Regions from separate parts of the Aneurinibacillus thermoaerophilus genome, predicted to be linked through region 2. Evidence: predicted binding sites of a transcription regulator. Region 2 holds the regulator's gene; the other holds the start of a gene.
The links. Region 2 encodes Rex, which represses fermentation and respiration genes when NADH is low (regulators of the CRP and FNR family bind a similar motif). Its sites were predicted from a motif close to TTGTGAAATATTTCACAA; they were not measured.
Positions count from the first base shown of each region.

Region 1 (4,431 bases), 1.7 Mb from region 2:
TAACATGCTTATGAAGAACATCATTCACGCGGCCGATTCCACTTCGGCCCACATGACGCCTTTATCAATATGAATGAAGAAGATAGGCCGTATTCCAGTAAAACATGATACACTGTATTATGTTTCGCACGTGTTTGATTAGTTTTACCTGAGGGGGAAAAATTATGACTATACTTACAAAAAACTTCGTCCAGGATGAAGCACTGCTGCCGATTATGGAAAAAGTGGAAGCAGGAGAACGGCTGACGCTTGAAGACGGAATGACGTTGTATCGTTCCAACGATTTGCTGACCATCGGACAGATGGCCAATCAGGTAAATCTTCGCAAAAATGACAATAAAGTATATTTTATCGAAAACATGTACATCAACCCGACTAACGTTTGTGAAGCGCACTGTAAATTCTGTGCCTTTCGTCGGGATCCGGGCGAAGAAGGCGCCTACACAATGAACGAGGAAGAACTGCTTGCATACGTAGAAAAACGTTACACACCTACAATGCGCGAATTCCATATCGTCGGCGGACACAATCACACCGTACCGTTCGAGTATTATTTGGACACGGTTCGTACGCTGAAGAAACATTATCCGAACGTGACCATCAAAGCATACACGGCAGCGGAAATTGTATTTTTTGCAAAAATCTCAGGTCTAACAGAAGAAGAAGTGCTAAAAGAGCTCATGAAAGCCGGATTGGATACGATGCCAGGCGGCGGTGCAGAAATCCTCACAGAAGAATACCGACTAAAAATGAGTCCGGAAAAAGCAAGTACCGACGAATGGTTAAATGTGCACCGCATCGCGCACAACCTGGGACTAAAAACGCATGCTACCATGCTGTACGGTTCTATCGAGAAATTGGAGGAACGCCTTATTCATATGATTCGCGTGCGCGAACTACAGGATGAAACAAAAGGATTCATGGTATTCATCCCATTGGCCGTGCAACCGAAAAAAGCGACCGCTTCTATCAAGCGCCGCACGTCCGCATTTGACGATATGAAAACGATGGCTATCAGCCGCCTGATGCTGGACAATTTTCCGCATATTAAAGCTTATTTCATTAACATTGGAACCCAATTAACCCAGATGGCACTAAACTTCGGCTCTTCCGATGTTCACGGCACGCTTGTGGAGGAACGCATCAGCCATGCAGCTGGCGCATTGACACAAACAGGATTGACGCGCGATGAATTGATTTGGCTCGTTAAAGGCGCAGGCAAGCAGCCGGTTGAACGCGATACGTTTTACAATATTATTAAGGAGTATTAAGCATAAGAAAAACACCAGCAAATCTGAAATAGTTGCTGGTGTTTTTTTGGAACTCATTCTCTCTCCCGTATCAAACATTCTGCTATTATTAAAATTTATCTATTCTATCTTTATAAGACGCCAATTGTTGTTCTCTGCCCATCCATCTATCCAACAACGGCAATACGTAAGTATCTAAACCGTAGTGGCCTGCATTCCGCCCGGCTACCAGGATAAATGTAGTAAAAAGAACCATTTGCGGATTAATGCTAGTTGTGCCGCTGAACAAAAACGCAAAGTTCATAATGATTCCCATCAGTCCGGCGAAAGTAGTAAACAACCCAAGCAGTAAAGCAACACCTACAAGAAATTCCCCCCAGGGAATAAGGAAGTCGAACAGCCCAGAATTCGGTAAAGCAACCGATTTGATAAAACTTGCCCACCATCCTTGCACCGCAGGATGCTCACCCGTTGCTTTAGCAACAGCCCCCTTCAAAAAGCCTGCGCTCTGAAAGCCTCCGGTAATTTTCTCCCAGCCGCTCACCAGCCATGTATAACCTAACCATATGCGCAGTAACAGCATCGCGCCTGCCGCAACTCTACTTTCCCTAAGCCATTGGACTACCATAACTTTCTCTCTCCTTTTCGGTATGGCCTAATGTGTATATTTTTTCAATGTCTCTGTTTAGTTCATTTTTATTATACATAATTTACTATCTCTATGCACCTTTATTATGTAAAATTTCATATTTATGTCATAAAAAAGTATGACTTTCTTAACTAATAAAAAAGACTGAATATAACAAAAGTCCTTTTTGTCATATTCAGCCTTAGCAATTAAAATCCAAGTTTTTTCCAGGCTTCGTCTTCTTCCTGCAACTTCTTAATATGGTCTTTAATCGCCGCAAGCAATTCCTGTGCGTCTTTGCCTGCAATCAATTTTCCATTTACAAGCGCATACGGCTGGACAAAGCACTGGCCACAGTTACCGAGACAGCCATATTCCAACACATCCACTTCATTTTCCTCTTCCAGAACTTTTTTCACCGTCTCAGAACCAAGGGATAAATTGCTTACGCAAAACTCGACCATAGGTCTCATGATGAATCATCCTACCTTCATATTTTCAATGGCCTGTTGAATATCTTTTAACTTTGGATTCCCTTCACCTATGACTTTACCGTTCAATACAACGAGCGGATACCAAAATTCTTCAGCATGAATACGCGCGGCAAACTCCGCTTCCATCCCTTCCAGCGGCTGGTCGATATCGACATAACGCACTCTGACTTCGTTCCCGTATTTGCGTTCAAGGGCGGCCTGCAACCACTCAGCCGTATCTTTCGCCGAAGGCAAATTCACACAACTGGCACACAACTGCTCCGCTCCAAAAACAAGAATTTCCATAAGCTTCTCCTTACGCTAGGGCGTGTTCTAGATCTTCAATTAAGTCTTCCACATCTTCGATACCGACGGAAATGCGGATTAAGCCGTCCGTAATGCCAAGTTCAGCGCGACGCTCCGCTGGAATGGAAGCGTGCGTCATTTGTGCGGGTACAGAAATTAGACTTTCCACTGCACCAAGACTTTCTGCCAGCGTAAAGATTTTCACCCGAGACAATACCTGGTTGGCGCGTTCCAAACTGCCTACATCAAATGACATCATGCCGCCGAAGCCGCGCGCCTGCTTCACTGCGATATCATGGCCTGGATGATCTTTTAAACCCGGATAGTACACTTTTTTGATGTCTCCACGCTGAGTCAGCCATTCTGCAATGCGTCTTGCGTTCGCTTCATGTTCTTCCATACGCACGCCCAGCGTTTTCATGCCACGCAACAAAATATAAGAATCCTGAGGCCCAAGCACGGCACCGACAGAATTTTGTACAAAATGCAGACGTTCACCTAATTTTTCGTCTTTCACAACCGCAAGACCTGCGACAACGTCGCTATGTCCGCCAAGATATTTTGTCGCACTGTGGAATACAATATCCGCGCCAAGTGCAAGCGGATTCTGCCAATACGGTGTCATGAACGTGTTATCCACGATCAAAAGCAACCCGTTTTCTTTTGTGATTTCGGCTACCGCCGCGATATCGGTTACTTTCAGAAGCGGGTTGCTTGGCGATTCTAGCATGACCGCTCTCGTATTCGGCTTTATCGCCGCTTTCACGGCTTCCACATCGCTTGTATCCACAAATGTGGTCTCTACACCAAAGCGGTTAAACACTTTGCTTAGTACGCGATACGTTCCACCGTATACGTCATCTCCTACAATGAAATGATCGCCCGCGTCAAACAACATCACAATCGAAGAAAGTGTCGCCATGCCGGAAGCAAACGCGAAGCCGCGTACACCGCCTTCAATATCGGCAATATACTTCTCCACCGCATAGCGGGTTGGATTGCCTGTACGCGAATATTCATATCCTTTGTGTTTGCCGACACCTTCCTGTTTATACGTACTAACCTGGTAAATCGGAACGTTAACTGCCCCGGTTAAAGGATCGCCGTCTACGCCGCCGTGGATCAACTTTGTTTTCATTCTCATCGTCTACATCCCTCCCTGATAAATCTTCTGACTCAAATAACGCTCACTGCTGTCAGCAAAAATGGTAACAATGTTTGTTCCCGGTTTCGCCTGCTCCGCTTCTTTCAGGGCAGCATGCATTGCTGCTCCTGCCGAACTGCCCACGAGCATTCCCTCTTTTGCGGCCAATTCTTTAACCCGACGGAATGCATCTACATCGTCAACCGTGTGAATAGCATCAAAATAACTTGTGTCCATAAACTCCGGCAAAAATTCCATACCGATTCCTTCCGTCTTGTGCGGTCCCGGCTTGCCGCCGTTTAGAATCGAGCCTTCCGGTTCCACAATCACCGTCTTAATATCCGGATTTTTTTCTTTCAAATAACGGGCCGTTCCCATAAACGTACCACCGGAACCAGCTCCCGCCACAAAGACATTCACCTTGCCATCCATCTGGCGCCAAATTTCCGGCCCGGTTGTTTTATAGTGAGCTGCGGGATTAGCGGGATTGCCAAACTGTTGCGGACAGAAAGCGCCCGCAATTTCCTGCTCAAGCTGCTTCGCTTTTTCGATTGCACCCTTCATTCCTTTTTCTGTTGGTGTATTGATCACTTCTGCACCGAGAGCCCGCATCAGTTCCTGCTTCTCCAA
Region 1 is NZ_CP080764.1:2,994,731-2,999,161, forward strand. Features, by position in the region: gene mqnE (aminofutalosine synthase MqnE) at 165-1,271, shown strand; gene K3F53_RS15460 (DoxX family membrane protein) at 1,360-1,878, opposite strand; gene K3F53_RS15465 (YuzB family protein) at 2,088-2,351, opposite strand; gene K3F53_RS15470 (YuzD family protein) at 2,358-2,657, opposite strand; gene K3F53_RS15475 (bifunctional cystathionine gamma-lyase/homocysteine desulfhydrase) at 2,668-3,801, opposite strand; gene cysK (cysteine synthase A) at 3,805-4,431, opposite strand, start outside.
Region 1: the regulator Rex is predicted to act here: its motif matches at 1,983-2,000, upstream of K3F53_RS15460 (DoxX family membrane protein).

Region 2 (4,431 bases):
GAGACGGGACATTTTCTCCACTTCCCCTTGCTCCCCCTGAAACCAGGCCACAAGTTTTTCTCCTGTTTGCGTCTTTCCTCTGACAACAATATAATCTTCTGTTCCGTAATACACGTCAACGGAAGTGACCTCATTTATCTGCGTCCGTGTCAACGCAAGTTCCGTTCCACGCTCAATAATGGCATGTTGCTGTCCGCGCAGATGCAAATAAATGAAAGTCGCCACGCACAATGCCGCAACAAGTAAAACAAACAGCCCATATAGCCAAAACTTTTTCATAAGTTTACCCTTACCTGTTTTCCGTATTTTCAAAGATGTTCCACGCCGGAGCGCGGCAGGGGAATCAAAAAATGCTAAACATACTGCCTTTCCCCCCCGGAAATACTAAGCGTAAGCGCAGGAGGAGGTGAGCGGGTGTGAAGCAACCGCACCTTGCGCGTCTTTTTGAACAATTGCCGGAAGAAGTGGCCAGGCTATTGTCGGATGAACGAAATCCTTCATGGATGCTTCTCTCCTCCCCGTTTCGCCATGCGGGAGAAGATGATTTTGCATCTCTCCGTCAGCCGAACCTTCATTCTTGGATCATAATGGAACGGCCTTAAACCACAGGCAAGGATTCGCATTTTAATTCCCCTACCTATCCATCTTCCATTGTCCCTGCCGCAAACGGCGGGGAATTTTTTCTTTCCCTTACTTTTTCTCCAGTCTGGCAAACATCCGGTTTGCGTTTTCAATAACCGCTTCCTCATCCATCGTCAAACATCTGCCGTCTTTCACCAGTTGCACGCCTTGAACGAATACGTCTTTTACATCCCGCCCGCTCGCCGCGTATACCACATGCGAAATCGGATCATGCGACGGATGGAAAAACACCCTGCCGGAGTCGAGAATAATAAAATCTGCCTGTTTGCCGACTTCCAACGATCCAATTCGATCCTCCATAAAAACCGCTTCTGCGCCATAAATCGTTGCCATACGCAGCGCCTCCGTCGCCGGAACGAGCACCGGATTCTGGCGGTGACCCTTGTGCAAAAGCGCCACCATTTTCATTTCCTCAAATAAATCAAGGTTATTATTGCTTGCAGAACTATCCGTTCCAAGCGAAACACAAATCCCCCGTTCCATCATGTCCGGCACGCGTGCAATACCGCTGCCCAGCTTCAAATTACTGATCGGATTGTGTGATACTTTTACATCATATTTCGCCAGCGTATCCAATTCCTCATCCGTTAAATGAACAGCGTGCGCAACGAGCGTCGGCCTGTTAAATACACCAAGCTTCTCCAGATGCTCTACCGGACGGGTGCCGTAATCGTTCACATTTTGCTGTACTTCCCATTCCGTCTCGGACATATGAATATGCACCGGCAAGTCCAATTCATGGGCGCGTGCCACAATCCGCTCAATATAATCCGGAGGACAAGTGTAAGCTCCGTGCGGCGCCATCATTGTCATAACGCGCCCGTTTGCCGCACCGTTCCACTTCGCGGCAAAAGCACTCGCCTCTTCGAGTTTTCTCGTTTGTTCTTCCGGCGGGCAAAGTCCGATAACGCCGCGGCACAAACGGGCACGCATGCCGGATGCGACGGTAAGCTCAGCTACTATGTCCATATGATCATACATGTCCACAAATGTCGTCGTACCCGTCTTCAGCATCTCAACAATAGACAAAGAAGTGCCCCAGCGCACATGTTCTTCGGTAAATTGCGCTTCCAGCGGCCACATTTTCGTCTCCAGCCACTCCTGTAGCGGCAGATCATCGGCATATCCACGCAAAAGCGACATGCCGGTATGCCCATGCGTATTCACAAGGCCCGGCATAACAATCCGACCCTGCGCGTCAATCACTTCACCGTATGTGTCCAATTCTTCCGGCGTTGGCCCTACATATGTAAGAACCCCATTTTCAAATGCGATGGCTCCGTCATAGATGACTTCATTCGTGTTATTCACTGTAAGCACTGTTGCATGAATGATAATTGTTTTCATAATATGTGAGGCGCGCGGGAAGCGCGCCTTCCCTCCTTACTCTATTTTTTATAAATAATACGCCAAGCTATGCAGTTCCATCGTTACATCCGCATCATGGACGCGAACGTTTTCCGGCACGCGTAAATTCGTTGGTGCGAAATTTAGAATGCCAGTAATACCGGCGGCGACAAGGCGATCGGCCACCGCCTGTGCTGCGTCCGCTGGCACCGCAATAATGGCAATGCGGATATTCTTTTCTTTTACCGTATTCGCCAATTCTTCCAATGGTTGAATCATCATATTTACGATTTTTTTACCGATTTTATGCGGATCTGCATCAAAAATAGCGACAATTCGCATACTATCTTTTAAATAAGCGTTGTAATTGCTAATCGCATGTCCAAGATGCCCCGCTCCGACCAACAAAACGTTAACCTGCTTGTCAAGCTTAAGAATGCTTTTGATTTTTTCCACAAGATAGTTAACCTCATAGCCAATCCCCTTGCGGCCGAACTCGCCAAAGCAGGCAAGATCCTTGCGAATTTGTGCCGGGTTTAAATCAAGCGCTTCGCCAAGCTGCTGCGATGAAACGGTACGAACGTTCATTGCTTTTAAATTGTTCAAATAACGCAAATAAACGGGAAGCCTTCTAACAACGGCTTCGGATATTTTTGGCACTTTCACTTTTTGTCCTCTCCTTCTTACCTTACCCCCACTGTTTTGGCTCGGTCGCTTCCTCCTTGCTGTTTCTTTCTGCGCTTTTTGTTCTTGCGAGCCAATCCGAAATTTCGGGTAATAAATCTTCCGTTGGCTTCACAATTACGTTTGTCTCAGGTAACGACTGAAGAAATAGCCGGCCATAGCGAGCATCGATAACGCGTCGATCATAGATAAGCACGACCCCCCGGTCCGTTCCTGTCCGCACAAGGCGACCGAATCCTTGCTTAAACCGGATGAGCGCTTGAGGCACGGACAACTGCATGAAAGCATTTTTGTTTTGCTGCTCCAGCTGCTGGTTACGCGCTTCAACAAGCGGATGATTCGGCGGGACGAATGGAAGGCGAACAATTGCAAGGCAGGATAGATCGTCGCCAGGAATATCAACACCCTCCCAAAAGCTGCTCGTGCCAAGCAATACACAGGCTTCCAGGGAGCGAAACTGCTTGGTTAATTTGCTGCGGCTACCGCTGTCCACCCCGTGTCCCAGAACAGTAATGTTCGCTTCTTTTAACCTTTCTTTCAAATGTTCATATACGCCGCGCAACATCGCATATGAAGTAAACAAGACAAGCATTCGCCCTTTCGTTGCAACGGCCACCCGTGCCAGTGAATCTATTAGCGCGCGGATAAATTGTTCTTCCGAGGAACCTTTGATATTCGGTACCTCACTCGGGATGCAAACGAGCATCTGTTGCTTATAGTTAAACGGAGAGGAAAGCACGATGGTACTTACTTTGTTCTCCGCGAGCAAGTCCGCAAGCCCGAACCGTTCCGTCGCGTAAGCAAAAGAAGAATTGACGCTTAGCGTAGCCGAAGTAAGAATGACAGATTCTTTTTTGTTGAAAAAACGCTCGCGCAACGTGCTCGATACATCGATCGGCACGCGGTGCAAATAAATCGTTTTGCGGGTTGTGCGCGTGTCAAGTTCAATCCAATAGACATGCTCTTCATCTTCTGTAAGCAACATATGATGCAATAGCTCCGCGTATTCGAGACAATCCTGCACAGCCCCGTTTAAATCAGTCAAAAGTCCTTTCATGCCAATCGGCGCGTCATCGCTTTGAATGTTTGCGTAAATCGCCTCCAACCTCTTGCCGATGGCAAGCAATAAGTCCACGCTGTTACGCACGGCAGAAACAACGGCGCGTCCCCAGCGGCTCGTTAAGTGCTCCTGTTTATAACGAAGCACCGTATGCCCGATTTCTTCACTTTCTTTCGCCCGCTGGTGGGACCACTGATAAAGCAAATTGTACATCTCACGGATCGTTTCTTTTCCTTCGCGAATTTGCTGATACGCCGCCTCAATAAGATGTTTGCTTTCCTCATAATCAGCTATACTCCAAGCCCGTACCGCCTCTTCTACTTCTTCAAGCAGCCCCACACCGCGATCCGGGTGCAGATGATGCAGCATACCCTCCAGTTGGTAGGAAGAGATAGTATCCCCTAAATGACGACTTGCTACGTCGTCAAAGTGATGCGCTTCATCAATAACCGCATACTTATACGATGGAACAATTCGATGCTCCGAATTCATGTCGGTGAATAAAAGTGAGTGATTCGTTACGATGACTTCTGCTTGCTGAGCTTTGCGCCGCGCATGGTGATAATAGCACCGCGAAAACCAGGGACACTGTCGGTTCAAACATGAACCCGCGTCGCTCTGCACCTGTTTCCAATATACCTGTCCGCCGGACGGGAGGCTGATTTCTTCCACGTCGCCTGTCTCTGTCTCCGTCAACC
Region 2 is NZ_CP080764.1:1,257,044-1,261,474, reverse strand. Features, by position in the region: gene K3F53_RS06775 (cell wall elongation regulator TseB-like domain-containing protein) at 1-279, opposite strand, end outside; gene K3F53_RS06770 (hypothetical protein) at 417-602, shown strand; gene K3F53_RS06765 (amidohydrolase family protein) at 691-1,992, opposite strand; gene K3F53_RS06760 (redox-sensing transcriptional repressor Rex) at 2,038-2,751, opposite strand; gene dinG (ATP-dependent DNA helicase DinG) at 2,678-4,431, opposite strand, start outside.